One region of the Streptomyces sp. NPDC048643 genome, then DNA from elsewhere that is predicted to be linked to it. Evidence: riboswitches for the same ligand, from Rfam matches in the RefSeq annotation. Region 1 holds a riboswitch; each other region holds the start of a gene.
The links. A riboswitch is a leader RNA that binds a small molecule or an ion and turns the genes downstream of it on or off. The one in region 1 is predicted to bind S-adenosylmethionine.
Positions count from the first base shown of each region.

Region 2: another riboswitch for S-adenosylmethionine. It lies ahead of thrC (threonine synthase); the one in region 1 lies ahead of AB0C62_RS25515 (putative leader peptide).
Region 3: another riboswitch for S-adenosylmethionine. It lies ahead of AB0C62_RS40330 (aminotransferase class V-fold PLP-dependent enzyme); the one in region 1 lies ahead of AB0C62_RS25515 (putative leader peptide).

Region 1 covers NZ_JBEZHO010000028.1:49,082-51,325, reverse strand. The annotation lists gene AB0C62_RS25525 (NADP-dependent oxidoreductase) at 1-562, shown strand, start outside; gene AB0C62_RS25520 (MerR family transcriptional regulator) at 640-1,011, shown strand; SAM riboswitch class IV at 1,244-1,354, shown strand; gene AB0C62_RS25515 (putative leader peptide) at 1,386-1,505, shown strand; gene AB0C62_RS25510 (ABC transporter substrate-binding protein) at 1,793-2,244, shown strand, end outside.
Region 2 covers NZ_JBEZHO010000008.1:76,605-78,848, forward strand. The annotation lists gene AB0C62_RS10700 (glucosyl-3-phosphoglycerate synthase) at 1-558, opposite strand, end outside; SAM riboswitch class I at 764-921, shown strand; gene thrC (threonine synthase) at 939-2,237, shown strand; gene AB0C62_RS10710 (MoaD/ThiS family protein) at 2,234-2,244, shown strand, end outside.
Region 3 covers NZ_JBEZHO010000080.1:9,747-11,990, forward strand. The annotation lists gene AB0C62_RS40330 (aminotransferase class V-fold PLP-dependent enzyme) at 1-1,234, opposite strand, end outside; SAM riboswitch class IV at 1,422-1,538, opposite strand; gene trpD (anthranilate phosphoribosyltransferase) at 1,624-2,244, opposite strand, start outside.

The sequences.
Region 1 (2,244 bases):
CGCGGGAGCCGTCGGGAGTCTCGCGGGCCAGGTGGCCCGACTCCTCGGCGCGGAGCGGGTCGTGGGCAGTACCCGTTCGCCGCGCAAGGCCGAACGCCTCAAGGCCGAACTCGGCTACGACGCGGTGGTGGTCCCCGGCACGGCACCGCTCGCCGAACAGCTCGCCGCCGCGGCGCCCGACGGCATCGACGTGCTCCTCGACACCGTCGGCGGCGAACAGTTGACCGCGGCCGTCGGCGCGGCACGGCGGGGGGCGCGGTTCGCGTTGGTGGGCGCGCTCTCCGGGCAGCTGTCGGCCGAACACGACCGCGACGGCACCACCTCGCCCGCGGAGATCGACACGTTCCGTGTCATCACGCTGGGGATCACGCTGCGCGGATTCAGCAGCTCGGACCTCGGTGAAGCGGCCGAGGAGTGGAACAAACGCTTCGGGGACTGGCTGCGCTCCGGTGAGATCGTCTTCCCTCACGTCCGGATCGCGGGCATTGACCGCGCACCCTGGGCGTTGCAGGAACTGTTCGAGGGGCGGCACACCGGCACCGTCGTCGTGGACCTTACGTAGCGGTCGGCTCAGCGGTGCCGTGGACTCCCGCGTCCTCGAAGATCATCGACGCGGCACCGGGTGAAGGCGGGGAGCGGATGCGGATCGGGGATGCGGCGGCGGCGGCCGGTACGACAGCACGCGCGCTGAGGTTCTACGAGGAGCGCGGATTGCTGCCACCACCGCGGCGCACCGCGGCCGGGCAGCGCGAGTACGGTCCCGGCGACGTCGCCCGGGTGAGGGTGATCCGGGACCTGCTCGCCCTCGGCCTGACGGTGGAGGACCTGTGCGGCCTGGCCGACCGCATCCCCCTGCTCATGGACGACCCGCGCAGACGGTGTTCCGGCGGCACGGACGGTCCCGGCGCCGGCGTCGTGCACCGCCGACTGGCCGCGCTCGACGCCGAGATCGACCGTCTCACCCGGCTGCGCACGCGCCTGGCCGCTCAGACGGGCCGCACGACCGACTGATCCTGAGGGGCACGTCGGTCGGGGGCGGCACAGCAGGCTCCGCCATCACGGTCGATCACGACGGCCGGTGTCCGGCACCCCTTGAGGACCGCACCAAGGTCCGCGCGATCAGGGCCAGTTGTTGCAGACACATGAATTCCCGCGACTCGACGTGCTGTGGCTCCTGGTCCGACGCCCTTCCACGCGATCTCGTCATTGACGGATCGGAGCATCGATTCGTACGATCGCGACCGGCATTGAGTGTCAGCGTCAAGCCCTGGCTCGCTGACCGGCAACCCTCCTCCGCGGTGGGGTGCTCCAGGTGAAAGCCCGGCGGGGTCGCCCGACCCCGCAAGCGCGAACCCCCGGCAGGGGGACGAGATGGGAGGCCCGTCGTGCGGAACAGCAGCAGCGACCTGAGCGCCTCGATCGCGGCCGCGGCGATGTTCTCCGGCTTCTCGCGCCGCCGCCACATCGACCTGGAGCGCTCCGCCAGCTGTCTGTGTAGCGGCTGACCACACGCCCTGCCGACCGACGCCCTCCGTCGGTCCGTTCGTACGGCGGCGAACAACAGCTCCCGGTCCTCCCGGCGTCATGAGGTCGGCGTGCGCGCGTCGCACGCCATCGCCGACGCACCCCTTCCTGCCCGGCTCGGGCCCGGCCCTTCGTCCGGGACCCGCGCCTGAGTGTCTGTTCCGACTTTCTCGTCCGAACGGTGCCGCCCGTCCACGGCTGCGCCGTCCCGCTTCGCCATGTCCGCTCCGGACAGGCGCGGCGACTCTGGAGTAGGAGAACCCCTTCCGTGACATCCCATCCGGACACCCGATCCGCCCGATGGACAGCAGCCGCCGCTGTCGTGACGAGCGGCATCCTGCTGAGCGGCTGCTCGTCGAGCGACGGCACCGGTTCGACCGACACCGACGCCCGGGCCAGGTCCGGTGGCACGCTGACCTTCGCGGTGGGATCCGACGCCGGCTGCGTGGACCCGCAGCAGGTGGGCAGCAACGACAGCATCTACTCGCTGCGCCAGGTCGTGGACTCCCTGACCGACCAGGACCCCAGGACCGGCAAGATCGTGCCCTGGCTGGCGAAGAGCTGGGACATCAGCTCGGACACGAAGACGTTCACCTTCCACCTGCGGTCGGGTGTGACGTTCAGCGACGGCTCGCCGCTGACCGCCCAGGTGGTCAAGGACAACTTCGACGCCGTACCGAAGCTCGGCGCCCTGGCCACCCTCGCCCAGGGTTACCTGAG
Region 2 (2,244 bases), on a different contig from region 1:
CGGCCAGTGCATGTTGAGCAGGGGGCGGGCCATCAGCTCGGTGACCCGGCCGCCCTGTCCTGCCGCGCCGCCCAGCGGGCGGTCGTACATGGCCTTGACCAGGTCGACGCCGGGGTCGGTGAGCAGGGGGCCCACGATCCCGGTGACGAAGTCGGACGAGAACTCCTTGAGGTCCGCGTCGATGAAACAGACGATGTCCCCGCTCGTCACGAGCAGCGACCGCCACAGCACCTCACCCTTGCCGGGCACGGCCGGCATCCGGGGAAGGATGTCGTCGCGGTGCACGACTCTCGCGCCCGCGGCGGCGGCGACCGCGGAGGTGCGGTCCGTGGAGCCCGAGTCCACGACGACGATCTCGTCGACGAGGGGCACCTGCTGCATCAGGTCGTGGCGGATGATCGAGACGATCTCGCCGACCGTCTCCTCCTCGTTGAGCGCGGGCAGCACGACGCTGACCGTCGATCCGGAGGTGCGTTTCGCGGCCATGATCTTGTGGAGCGGCCGGTCGGTCAGGGACCAGGAGCGTGTGCTCAGCCAGCGTTCGACGTCATTCAGCACGGTCTGCGGCTCCTCACTGTCTGATCACACGCTCTCATCAGCGTGCCCGCTGCGGCCAGCGGCTGATCGCTTGCCGTCGTCTCGCGGTTCGGACGACTGCTTCAACTGTCCTGGCCTTCGGTTACAGTCTTGAACAACGCTGATGACCATCGCATGTCCTGGATCATCGGCGCGTAATATGCTCAACAGTTCAACAATCGAATACCGCTCATCCAGAGGGGCAGAGGGATACGGCCCGTTGAAGCCCCGGCAACCCTCCAGCCGGTCTCGTACCGATCGCCAGACGATCGCGTCGCGAGGCTCCCGGCTAGGGAAGGTGCCAAATCCGTCTCACGGCGAAGTGCGTCGTGAGGAAGATGAGGAGAAAGGGCCTCGCCTCCATGGCTGCGCAGACAGTTGCAAGCACCACGAACTCCGCAGAAGCGGTCGATCTCGGCCCGGCCGCGGCGCTTTCCTGCCGCGAGTGCGGACACCGCGTCCCCCTCGGTCCGGTCTTCGCCTGCGAGGAGTGTTTCGGCCCGCTGGAGATCGCGTACGACTTCTCGGCCTACGAAACCGAGGAACTCCGCAAGCGCATCGAAGCGGGACCCGCGAACATCTGGCGCTACGCGCCGCTGCTGCCCGTCCCCGCGGACGTGGCGGACAAGCCGAACATCAACCCGGGCTGGACCAAGCTCGTGCAGGCCGACAACCTGGCCCGCGAGCTCGGCGTCGACGCCGGCAAGCTCTTCGTCAAGGACGACTCCGGCAACCCCACGCACTCCTTCAAGGACCGCGTCGTCGCCCAGGCCATCGAAGCGGCCCGCGTCTTCGGCTTCACCACCCTCTCCTGCTCGTCCACGGGCAACCTCGCCGGCGCCGTCGGCGCCGCGGCGGCCCGCGCCGGCTTCCGCTCCTGCGTGTTCATCCCGCACGACCTGGAGCAGGGCAAGGTCGTCATGGCCGCGGTCTACGGCGGCGAACTGGTCGGCATCCAGGGCAACTACGACGACGTGAACCGCTTCTGCTCCGAGCTGATCGGCGACCCGGCCGGCGAGGGCTGGGGCTTCGTCAACGTCAACCTCCGCCCGTACTACGCCGAGGGCTCCAAGACGCTGGCGTACGAGATCTGCGAGCAGCTCGGCTGGAAGCTCCCGGACCAGCTGGTCGTGCCGATCGCCTCCGGCTCCCAGCTTACGAAGATCGACAAGGGCCTCCAGGAGCTGATCAAGCTCGGACTCGTCGAGGACAGGCCCTACAAGATCTTCGGCGCGCAGGCCGAGGGCTGCTCGCCCGTCTCCGTCGCCTACAAGGCCGGCCACGACGTGGTCCGGCCGCAGAAGCCGGACACCATCGCCAAGTCGCTCGCCATCGGCAACCCCGCCGACGGGCCCTACGTGCTCGACATCGCGCGGCGCACCGGCGGTGCCGTGGAGGACGTGAACGACGCGCAGATCGTCGACGCGATCAAGCTGCTCGCGCGCACCGAGGGCATCTTCGCGGAGACCGCGGGCGGGGTGACCGTCGGCGTCACCCGCAAGCTGATCGAGAACGGTCTGCTCGACCCGTCCCTGACCACCGTCGTCCTCAACACCGGCGACGGCCTGAAGACTCTGGACGCGGTGGCCTCGGACACCGGGCTGACCGCGACCATCCGCCCGAACCTCGACTCCTTCCGAGAGGCTGGCCTCGCATCATGAGCGTCAA
Region 3 (2,244 bases), on a different contig from region 1:
TGACGCGGATGGCGTTGAGGGACTTCTCGCCGGGCGCCGCCTCCGGGGCGCCGCACTCCCCCTGGGTCTCGGGGTCGCTGCCGAGCAGCGTGCGGACCAGCGGGTGGGCGCAGAAGAGGCCGTCGCGGACGCCGATGCCGTACTCGGCGGACAGCGCGGCCGCGAAGTGCGAGCTGTTCCAGCCCTCGACGACGAAGGAGAGGACGCCGACCCGCGGGGCGTCGTCACCGAAGAGGGAGAGGATCCGGACCTCCGGGACCTCGGCGAGGCCGGCGCGGACGGTGCGGATCAGGTGCCGCTCCCGGGCGAGGAGGTTGTCGAAGCCCTCCTCGGTGAGCGCCTTGCAGGCAGAGGCGATGGAGTAGACGCCGATCACGTTCGGCGAGCCGGCCTCGTGCCGGGCCGCGCTGTCGTGCCACTCGACGTCCACGCCGCCGTCCGCGCGCCGGGTGACCTTGCGGCTGGCGCCGCCGCCCGCCAGGTACGGGTCGGCCTCGCGCAGCCAGTCGGAGCGTCCCGCGAGGACACCGGAACCGAACGGCGCGTACAGCTTGTGCCCGGAGAAGGCGACCCAGTCGACGTCGAGGTCCTGGACCGACACCGGGTGGTGCGGGGCGAGCTGGGCGGCGTCGAGGACGATCCGGGCGCCGTGGGCGTGCGCGGCGGCGGCGAGCTCCCGCACCGGCCACAGCTCCCCCGTGACGTTCGAGGCGCCGGTGACGCAGACGAGGGCCGGCCCGTGGGGGTCGCGGGCCGCGAGGGCGTGCTCCAGGGTCGCGACGGCCTCGCCGTGGGTGCGCGGGGCGTTCAGGTACGTCACCCGGGCGTCGCGCCAGGGCAGCAGCGAGGCGTGGTGCTCGGTCTCGAAGACGAAGACCTGGCAGTCGGCCGGCAGCGCGGCGGCGAGCAGGTTGAGCGAGTCGGTGGTGGAGCGGGTGAAGACGACCTGGTCGTCGGTCCGGCAGTCGAGGAACTCCGCGACGGTCCTGCGGGCGTTCTCGAACAGGTCGGTGGACAGCTGCGAGAGGTACCCGGCACCCCGGTGGACGCTGCCGTAGTACGGGGCGTACGCCGCGACGTCGTCCCACACCCGCTGGAGGGCGGGCGCGCTGGCGGCGTAGTCGAGCGCGGCGTAGGTGACCTCGCCGCCGGTGACGAGCGGAACGGTGACGTCCCGGCCCAGGACCGGCAGCGGGGCACAGACGGAGGTGTCGGCGGCGGTGGTGACAGACATGGCGGGCTCCTGTGAGGCAGGCGGGATCGCCGCGCGAGCCGGCCGCCCGGGGGCAGCGCTCGGCGCAGGAAGGGGAAAAAGGGGTGTGCGGAGGCGGGGCTCGGCGCCCTATCGCATTCGCTTGCTCACAGAAGGCTCCCTCGAACGACCAGGACCCCTGGTTACGTCCACTCGAAAGAGTGGGAGGGGTCCGCGCTTGCCGCAGACCTCGCTGCCTACGGCCTGGTCTTCACCCGGGGCACCCCGCCACGGACGGAGGGTTGCCGGACAGCCGGCCGGGGCCTGATGGCTGTCGCTCATGACCTGATACAGCATCTTGCCAGAAGATCTTCGACGCGCAAGGCGCGGTCCGGATTCTGGACCGCGCCCTGCGTCACATCACCGGCGCCTCAGGCGTTGCTGGCCGCCACCCACCGGTCGAGGGTGCGCTTGGCCGCCCCGGAGTCGATCGCCTCGGCGGCCTTCGCCATACCGGCCCGGAGCTGGTCGGCGAGCGGTGCGTCGGCCGGCGACAGCGCCACCAGGGCGGCCGCCGAGTTCAGCAGCACGGCGTCGCGCACCGGACCGGTCTCGCCGTCCAGCAGACGCCGGGCGACCTCCGCGTTGTACGCCGCGTCGGCGCCGCGCAGCGCCTCCACCGGAACGACGTCGAGGCCGACGTCACGGGGGTGGAAGTGTTCCTCGGTGACCTTGCCGTCGCGGACCACCCAGACCCGGGAGCCGGCGGTGGTGGTCAGCTCGTCGAGGCCGTCGTCGCCGCGGAAGACGAGCGAGGAGTTGCCGCGCTCGGCGAAGACGCCCGCCACGATGGGCGCCATCCGGGGGTCGGCGACCCCGACCGCCTGGGCCCTGACCCGGGCCGGGTTCGTCAGCGGCCCCAGCACGTTGAAGGTCGTCCGGATGCCGAGCTGTCCGCGCGCCGCCGCCACATGGCGCAGCGCCGGGTGGAACTTGACCGCGAAGCAGAAGGTGATCCCGGCCTCCTCGGCCACCTCCGCGACCCGTTTGAC